4 regions of the Xenorhabdus griffiniae genome follow, and region 4 is predicted to be linked to each of the others. Evidence: predicted binding sites of a transcription regulator. Region 4 holds the regulator's gene; each other region holds the start of a gene.
The links. Region 4 encodes PurR, which represses purine synthesis genes. Its sites were predicted from a motif close to CANGCAAACGTTTGCNTG; they were not measured.

Region 1 (2,213 bases), 820 kb from region 4:
AAAGCATGATGGCCGCCATGCTCTGCGGCGTGGAACCAATTTACTGCGCCAATATGATGTTGGTTATGTAGGGCTTGCAGCATACTCATCATCGGTGTCAAACCAACTCCGGCAGAAATCAGTGTAACTGGCATATCAGGTTGCACATCAAGGAAGAAATCACCGTGTGGTGCAGCCAGCATCACAATATCCCCTTCCTGTACCTTATCGTGCAGATGGTTTGAAATTTTGCCCTGAGGTTCACGCTTGACGGCAATTTGGTAACTGGTTCCGTTTGGCGCGGCAGTCAGTGAATATTGGCGGATTTCACGGTTGTCAAATGTGGGATCTTCTACATAGATTGCCAAGTATTGCCCTGGTTTATAATCCATAACCTTGCCACCATCAACAGGCGAAAACTCAAAGCTAGTGATAACATCACTTTGTGGTTGTTTCCGGCTAACACGAAACTGACGTAGATCACGCCAACCTCCTTCCAGGGATTCACCGCTTTGATAAATTTCCTCTTCTCGATTGATAAAGACATTAGCTAATACGTTGTAAGCTTCTCCCCAGGCGTTGAGAACTTCGTCACCAGGATGAAACATTTCATCAATCGTTGCCAGCAGGTGCTTACCTACAATTTGATAATGCTCAGGTTGAATACTGAGGCTGGCATGTTTATGGGCGATTTTTTCTACGGCAGGTAAGAGTGCTGACAGATTATCGATATTGCCAGCATAAGCACAAAGAGCATTGAAAAGCGCTTCCCGCTGGTCACCGTTGATCTGATGACTCATATTAAAAATATCTTTTAATTCAGGGTTATGCTTGAACATGCGCTCGTAAAAATGCGCAGTTAGCTTAGGGCCTGTGGAAACAATTAATGGAATGGTCGATTTTATGGTTGCGATAACCTGACTATCTAGCATGGGGATCTCCTGAATTTTTCTCACATAATGCTGAAATCTATAAATTGCATTTTAAATGCAACTTATAGGGTTTGGGAATGTATCAGATTGAGAAAAGATAATTATCTTTCCTTAAGTCAAAAAAATAGAATTTAAATTAACGTGGATCACGACCAGGATCACAAATCTCAGTAATAAATCCATAATCATTAGCGAAACAGTAGGTTATTTAGTTTCTAATGGGTTACCAGGATGAAGTGCAAACGTTTGCGTAATTTATTTTGTCAAGACTATCTCATTCGATAAAAAGAGTTTACACTGTGTGCCATTCTGGCCCTCAGGGGTATTTTTTTAGAGATGTAGCTGAGTCAGGAGAACCCAATGTTAAAGCGTGAAATGAATATTGCGAATTACGATCCCGAACTGTGGCAAGCGATGGAACAGGAAGTTTGTCGTCAAGAAGAACACATTGAATTGATTGCTTCTGAAAACTACACCAGCCCAAGAGTAATGCAGGCACAAGGCTCTCAGCTGACTAACAAGTATGCGGAAGGTTACCCGGGTAAACGTTACTACGGTGGCTGTGAGTATGTTGATGTGGTTGAGCAGCTTGCGATTGACCGCGCCAAAGCATTGTTTGGCGCAGATTATGCTAATGTCCAGCCACACTCTGGTTCTCAGGCAAATGCTGCGGTGTATATGACACTGCTAAAACCCGGCGATACGGTTTTAGGGATGAATCTGGTGCACGGTGGCCATCTGACTCACGGCTCCCCAGTTAACTTCTCTGGCAAACTTTATAATATCGTGCCTTATGGTATTGATGAAAATGGCAAAATCGATTACGACGATATTCGTAATCAAGCGCAAAAACATCAGCCTAAAATGATCATCGGCGGCTTTTCTGCCTATTCTGGTGTTGTCGATTGGGCGAAGATGCGTGAAATTGCGGATGAAATCGGTGCTTATCTGTTCGTTGACATGGCTCACGTAGCAGGTCTGGTTGCCGCAGGGGTGTATCCAAACCCAGTTCCTCATGCACATGTTGTCACAACCACAACGCACAAAACATTGGCTGGCCCACGTGGTGGCTTGATTTTGGCGAAGGGGGGTGATGAAGAGTTTTACAAGAAACTGAATTCCTCTGTTTTCCCTGGTTCCCAGGGTGGGCCGTTAATGCATGTTATTGCTGGTAAGGCAGTTGCATTGAAAGAAGCGATGGAGCCTGAATTCAAAGCCTACCAACACCAAGTTGCCAAGAATGCGAAAGTGATGGTAGAAGTATTCCTGCAACGCGGTTACAAAGTGGTTTCTGGAGAAACC
Region 2 (2,213 bases), 270 kb from region 4:
AGCCTCCATGCGCGAACAGGAAATGGCAAACTTTTCCCGATAACGCCCTAACTGTCGTTCGATGGACTGTTTTAAACGAAAATCAAATTGTTGGATGGATTGGCTGTAGCGCTGAATTTCCCGCTCAGGATGGATTTGTAACAATCGTTGATTCAGCTTCTCATACGAAACTGATCGCTGTTTCAGGCAACGTAAAAAACGATCAATCAACTTTTGCCGTAACTCAGCTAAATGATTCTGCTGGCGCGCCAGTTGTAAATCAGGACGTTGCTGCTGGAGGCGATGCTGCAATACATTAACTCTCTGTTGTTTTTGAGCAAAGAAATAATCCATTGCCATTTCCAGACGTTGTTGCAGGGATTGTATTTGTCGCAATAACTCTATTTGATTGCGGCTAACTAACTCTGCTGCCGCAGAAGGTGTCGGTGCGCGTAAATCAGCGACAAAATCCGCAATAGTGACATCGGTTTCATGACCGACAGCACTAACAATGGGAATATGGCTTTGGAATATTGCCCGTGCCACGTGTTCATCATTGAAACACCACAAATCTTCCAAAGATCCGCCCCCTCGCCCGACAATCAAAACATCACACTCTTGTCGTGCATTTGCCAGTTCGATTGCCCGAATAATCTGTAATGGCGCTTCGGCTCCCTGAACAGCTGTAGGATAAATGACGATTGGCAAGGCAGGATCACGGCGTTTCAGGATATGCAGAATATCATGCAGTGCTGCGCCACTACTGGAAGTGATGACACCAAGTCGTTTGGCCGGAGAGGGCAATGATTTTTTATGAATTTGATCGAACAAGCCTTCGGTGGAAAGCTTTTGCTTTAACATTTCAAACTGTTGTTGCAGCAAACCATCTCCGGCAGGCTGGATACTTTCTACAATCAGTTGATAGTCACCCCTTGGCTCATACAATGTGATTTGTGCCCGCACCAATACCTGCTGACCATTTTGTGGACGAAACGTTGCCCTCAAATTGTGGCTGCGAAACATAGCCGCACGAACCTGTGCTCGCTCATCTTTTAATGTGAAGTACCAATGCCCTGACGATGGCTGAGAAAAATTGGATATTTCGGCGGATAACCAAATTCTGCCCATTTCCAGCTCAAGCAACTGACGAACAGTCTGGTTTAAACGGCTAACGGAAAAAATTCCGGTATTGATTGGTAGTGACATGTGAGCTAGATCAAATTTTAAAACAATGACTTAATCGACTGATATTAATCCCATCATATTACTAATCAAGAATTTTTTTCAAAAAATGCTGGAGGCAACCGATTTCGGCCTGTATAATGCCGCGGCAATATTTTATCCCTCTTATTGCTCCATAGCCTGGTGAGATATTGCCCATGTTACGAATTAAAAAAGAAGCATTAACTTTTGACGATGTATTGTTGGTTCCTGCCCACTCAACAGTCTTGCCTAACACAGCAGATTTGTCCACTCAATTAACTTCCACTATTCGCCTGAACATACCTATGCTTTCCGCAGCCATGGATACTGTGACGGAATCTTCACTGGCAATCGCACTGGCACAAGAAGGGGGCATTGGCTTCATTCATAAAAATATGTCAATTGAACGCCAAGCTGAAGAAGTCAGCCGCGTGAAGAAACATGAAAGTGGTGTGGTGACTGATCCTGTTACTGTCACGCCACAGACGACTCTGCGCGAAGTTCATGAACTGGCCAAACGCAATGGTTTTGCGGGTTACCCAGTGGTAACAGAAAAAAACGAACTGGTAGGTATCATTACTGGTCGTGATGTGCGTTTTGTGACTGATCTGGAACAACCTGTAACTGCGGTGATGACGCCTAAAGAACGTTTGGTGACGGTAAAAGAAGGTGAAGCCCGTGAAGTGGTTTTGCAAAAAATGCACGAACAACGTGTTGAAAAAGCGCTGGTTGTTGATGATAACTTCCACTTGCTTGGCTTGATTACCGTGAAAGATTTCCAGAAAGCAGAGCGTAAGCCAAACGCATGTAAAGACGAACAAGGTCGTCTGCGTGTTGGCGCTGCGGTAGGCGCGGGTTCTGGCAACGAAGAACGTATTGACGCATTGGTTGCTGCGGGAGTAGATGTTCTGCTTATTGACTCTTCCCATGGCCATTCTGAAGGTGTATTGCAGCGTATTCGTGAAACTCGCGCTAAGTATCCTGATCTGCCCATCATCGGCGGTAACGTAGCGACAGGTGAAGGCGCCAAG
Region 3 (2,213 bases), 300 kb from region 4:
TGGCCTGCATGTTTTCTGGCAGAACACGCGGAATATTTTCCCAGAAGCCGCCGCCAGTCAGATGTGCAATCGCATGAACATCAACTTTCTCAATCAGCTCCAGAATGGATTTGACGTAAATTTGGGTTGGGGCAAGTAAGTGATCGGCGAGTGGTTTTCCCTCAAGTTCGGTAGTCTCAGGATCTGCCTGACTGACCTCAAGAATTTTACGGATCAAAGAATAACCATTGGAATGTGGTCCGCTGGATGCAAGTGCAATCAGGGCATCACCGGTCTGAACCTGACTGCCGTCAATAATTTCCGATTTTTCAACAACACCGACGCAAAAACCCGCGACATCATAATCTTCACCGTGATACATGCCGGGCATTTCTGCCGTTTCACCACCAACCAATGCACAGCCTGCTTGTTTGCAGCCTTCTGCTATACCGGTGATAACACTGGCGGCGGTGTCGACATCCAGTTTGCCGGTAGCATAGTAATCAAGGAAGAAAAGAGGTTCGGCGCCTTGTACAACCAGATCATTGACACACATAGCAACCAAATCAATGCCGATAGTGTCATGGCGCTTTAAGTCCATGGCCAGACGCAGTTTGGTTCCAACGCCATCTGTACCGGAAACCAGTACCGGTTCACGATATTTCTGTGGCAGGGCACATAAAGCACCGAAACCACCTAATCCTCCCATCACTTCGGGGCGACGGGTCTGTTTTACGACACCTTTGATACGATTGACTAAGGCATTACCGGCATCAATATCGACACCAGCATCTTTATAGCTAAGAGAGGTTTTGTTGGTCACTGCGTAGCTCCCAGGCGGTTGCATTTTTATAAATAAAACAGAACGGCGACAATTCTAACAGCCTAAGCAAACGTTTGCGATAGCTTTATATCGGTTTCCTGTGAGATCGGGATCGAAGAAAATCATGCGTTCGTGATAAAAATTAATAGATTGGTAGTGGTTTGATACGGAAAAGGAGTTATAATCCCGCGATTTTTTTATCGCAGGCTATTAGGAGAAACCCATGAAAATCGTTGAGGTTAAACACCCGCTAGTTAAACATAAACTTGGCCTGATGCGAGATCATGATATAAGCACCAAACGCTTCCGCGAACTGGCTTCAGAGGTGGGGAGTCTTCTGACATATGAAGCAACTGCTGATTTGGAAGTCGAGAAAGTCACCATTGACGGATGGTGTGGTCCGGTAGAGATAGATCAGATTAAAGGGAAAAAGATTACAGTAGTACCGATCCTGCGTGCGGGCTTAGGCATGATGGATGGTGTATTGGAAAATATTCCTAGTGCACGAATCAGTGTTGTTGGCGTCTATCGTGATGAAGAAACACTTGAGCCAGTGCCTTATTTTCAGAAATTAGTCTCCGATATTAATGAACGCATGGCATTGGTTGTCGATCCAATGTTGGCAACCGGCGGCTCTATGATCGCGACCATTGACTTATTGAAAAAAGCGGGATGCCCTGTCATTAAGGTATTAGTTTTGGTTGCTGCGCCAGAAGGGATTGCTGCACTGGAGAAAGCTCACCCTGATGTTGAACTGTACACCGCTTCGATTGATAACTATCTCAATGAGCATGGGTATATCGTCCCTGGTTTAGGGGATGCCGGTGATAAAATATTTGGCACTAAATAACATTGATAGCCGGCTGAAAAGCCGGTTTTTTTTGGTTTCTAGCAAGATGATATAAGAGGATATCAATAATGACTCGTCGAACTATTGGAGTAGAAGAAAGACCTCCTTTGGCACAAACTATTCCTTTAAGTTTGCAACATCTATTTGCCATGTTTGGTGCAACCGTTTTGGTTCCCATTTTATTTAAAGTTAATCCGGCGACAATTTTGTTGTTCAATGGCATTGGTACATTACTGTATTTATTCATTTGTAAAGGAAAGATCCCCGCTTATTTAGGCTCCAGCTTTGCTTTTATTTCGCCTGTATTGTTGTTACTGCCTTTGGGATATGAATTGGCATTAGGCGGATTTATTGTCTGTGGTTTGTTGTTTTGTTTGGTGGCCTTGCTTGTCAAAGTTGCAGGAAGGGGATGGATTAATGTGATGTTTCCTCCGGCAGCGATGGGCGCGATTGTTGCCGTGATCGGCCTGGAGCTGGCAGGTGTTGCTGCTGATATGGCGGGGTTGCGTCCAGCGGCAGGTACTGAAATTAATATGACTAACCTGACCATATCCATGGTTA
Region 4 (2,213 bases):
GCTAATTTTGGATTTTTATCGCCATTTCCCAGATATTGAGTTACTTATCTATCCTGAAGTTTTCAATGGCGTATGGGATGCTCTGGTGGATGGCCGAGTGGATGTCGCCATCGGAGCGACACGTGCTTCCCCTGTTGGTGAGCGATATAGCTTCAGGGATATGGGGTTCATGCCTTGGCTGTGTGTAGCCAGTCCAGAACACGAACTGGCAGTAATATCGGGAAAATTGAATGATGACCAAATGCGACCTTATCCCAGTTTATGTCTTGAAGACACAGCGCGCAGCTTACCTAAACGTGATACATGGGCTTTGGATAATCAGCGGCGATTGATTGTGCCTGATTGGGATGTTGGATTAAGTTGCTTGATGGATGGATTGTGTGTAGGCATGGTGCCTAAGCACCGTGCGCAACCGCTGATCCGTAAAGGCAAATTGATGACACTTGAACTTGAACAACCATTGCCTGACAGCCCATGCTGCTTGACATGGTCGCAAAAAAGCCATTCACCGGCATTAAGCTGGTTACTTGATTATCTGGGGGATAGCGAAACGCTTAATGCCGAATGGCTGCAAGAAAATTAACTGTCAGCGGCGATAATCGATAAAAGGTCCATCTGCAACAGAGCGCCGTTCAACAAGGCGTGGGTGGACTTCGATAGTTTGTACATCCTCACGTTTATTGACTATCCTGTCCAGTAACATTGAAAAGGCCATTTGCCCTAAACGCTCTTTGGGTTGGTGAATGGTTGTCAATGCTGGCGTAAAATAGCGGGCATTACGAATATTATCATAACCGATAATTGAAATATCTTGCGGAACACGCAAACCCAACTCATCAGCTGCACAGATCGCTCCCATAGCCATGACATCTCCACCACAGAAAACAGCAGTTGGACGATGTTTTTGATTCAGGATCTTATACATGGCTTGGTAACCGGACTCAGGTTCAAAATCACCTTGTACAATCCACTCATCCCGAATAGCGATATTGGCTTCTTTTAGTGCCTTAAGAAAACCTTGGTGGCGGCCTCCTCCCGTATTTCTTGCCAATGGTCCAGGAATGGATGCAATATCACGATGACCGCGTTCAATAAGATAACGGCCAGCCAGGTAACCACCATGAAAGGCATTATCAATAATTGCATCGGTAAAATCACCTCTGGATTCTCCCCAATCCATGACCACCATAGGAATATTACGATAGCCTTCCAACATACTCAAAAGTTGCTCAGGGTATTCTGAACACATTACCAGCAAACCATCTACTCGTTTTTGTGCGAGCATCGCGAGATATGCTTTCTGTTTATCAAGATTGTTATGAGAATTACATAAAATCAGGGTATAACCTTTGCTATAGCAGCTATTTTCAACTGATTCTATGATCTCAGCAAAGTATGGTGCTTCACTTGATGTTGCCAGCAACCCAATGGATTTGGTGTGGTTAACTTTTAAGCTACGGGCAACCGCACTGGGAGAATAGTTCAATTCTTTAATAGCGGCCCAAACTGCGGCCTTTGTATCTTCGGCGACGAAACGGGTTTTATTGATAACATGGGATACGGTTGTAGTCGAAACACCAGCGCGTTTGGCCACATCTTTAATCGTTGCCATGAAAAAAGGACTCCTGACCTTCTGGTCTAATTTATATACCCTTTATCTTTCTTTTCGGGTATAGCTATTTGTTAATCGTTTACCAATATATTTGTATACAGGGTGATGGTTGGCAATAATTTAGCGGTAAACCTTGAATTTTGTCTGATCTAGCTCAAAAGTGAAAGTAATAATCGATGCTATAAAGAGTATGGATTAAATCTTGCGGTATGATTTTTAGATAGTATGGCAAATAACCGCTTAAAATTTAGGATGTTGAGGTGTCTTAATTTTCACATTGAGGATGTTCTATGGATACAGATCTGAAATTGGGATTATTGGCCGCCAGTAGTGCATTAATCATGATTGTTTTTCTGGGGAGCCTCTGCCTGATCTGATCAAGATCTAAAAGAATTTGTAGCCCCACTTATCTTAAGGGCGGGTTTTCCAACATGTGCAATATCGCAAATAAAGGAAAAGCCCGCCCTTATTATTTCAAACTAGTATAAGAATTAATCTTATTAAGCTAAGTTTTCTTCAACAAAGTTCCAGTTGACCAGAGCCCAGAAGTGCTCCAAATATTGAGGGCGAGCATTGCGGTAATCGATATAATATGCGTGCT

Region 1: a site for PurR is predicted at 1,147-1,164, ahead of glyA (serine hydroxymethyltransferase). Genes of this name have one in related genera too.
Region 2: a site for PurR is predicted at 1,277-1,294, ahead of guaB (IMP dehydrogenase). Genes of this name have one in related genera too.
Region 3: a site for PurR is predicted at 866-883, ahead of purM (phosphoribosylformylglycinamidine cyclo-ligase). Genes of this name have one in related genera too.

Annotation. Positions count from the first base shown of each region.
Region 1 covers NZ_CP147737.1:3,365,665-3,367,877, forward strand. Annotated here, with positions in the region: gene hmpA (NO-inducible flavohemoprotein) at 1-911, opposite strand, end outside; gene glyA (serine hydroxymethyltransferase) at 1,272-2,213, shown strand, end outside.
Region 2 covers NZ_CP147737.1:2,817,495-2,819,707, reverse strand. Annotated here, with positions in the region: gene xseA (exodeoxyribonuclease VII large subunit) at 1-1,185, opposite strand, end outside; gene guaB (IMP dehydrogenase) at 1,359-2,213, shown strand, end outside.
Region 3 covers NZ_CP147737.1:2,846,308-2,848,520, reverse strand. Annotated here, with positions in the region: gene purM (phosphoribosylformylglycinamidine cyclo-ligase) at 1-802, opposite strand, end outside; gene upp (uracil phosphoribosyltransferase) at 1,026-1,652, shown strand; gene uraA (uracil permease) at 1,721-2,213, shown strand, end outside.
Region 4 covers NZ_CP147737.1:2,549,221-2,551,433, reverse strand. Annotated here, with positions in the region: gene punR (DNA-binding transcriptional activator PunR) at 1-583, shown strand, start outside; gene purR (HTH-type transcriptional repressor PurR) at 587-1,612, opposite strand; gene sodB (superoxide dismutase [Fe]) at 2,113-2,213, opposite strand, start outside.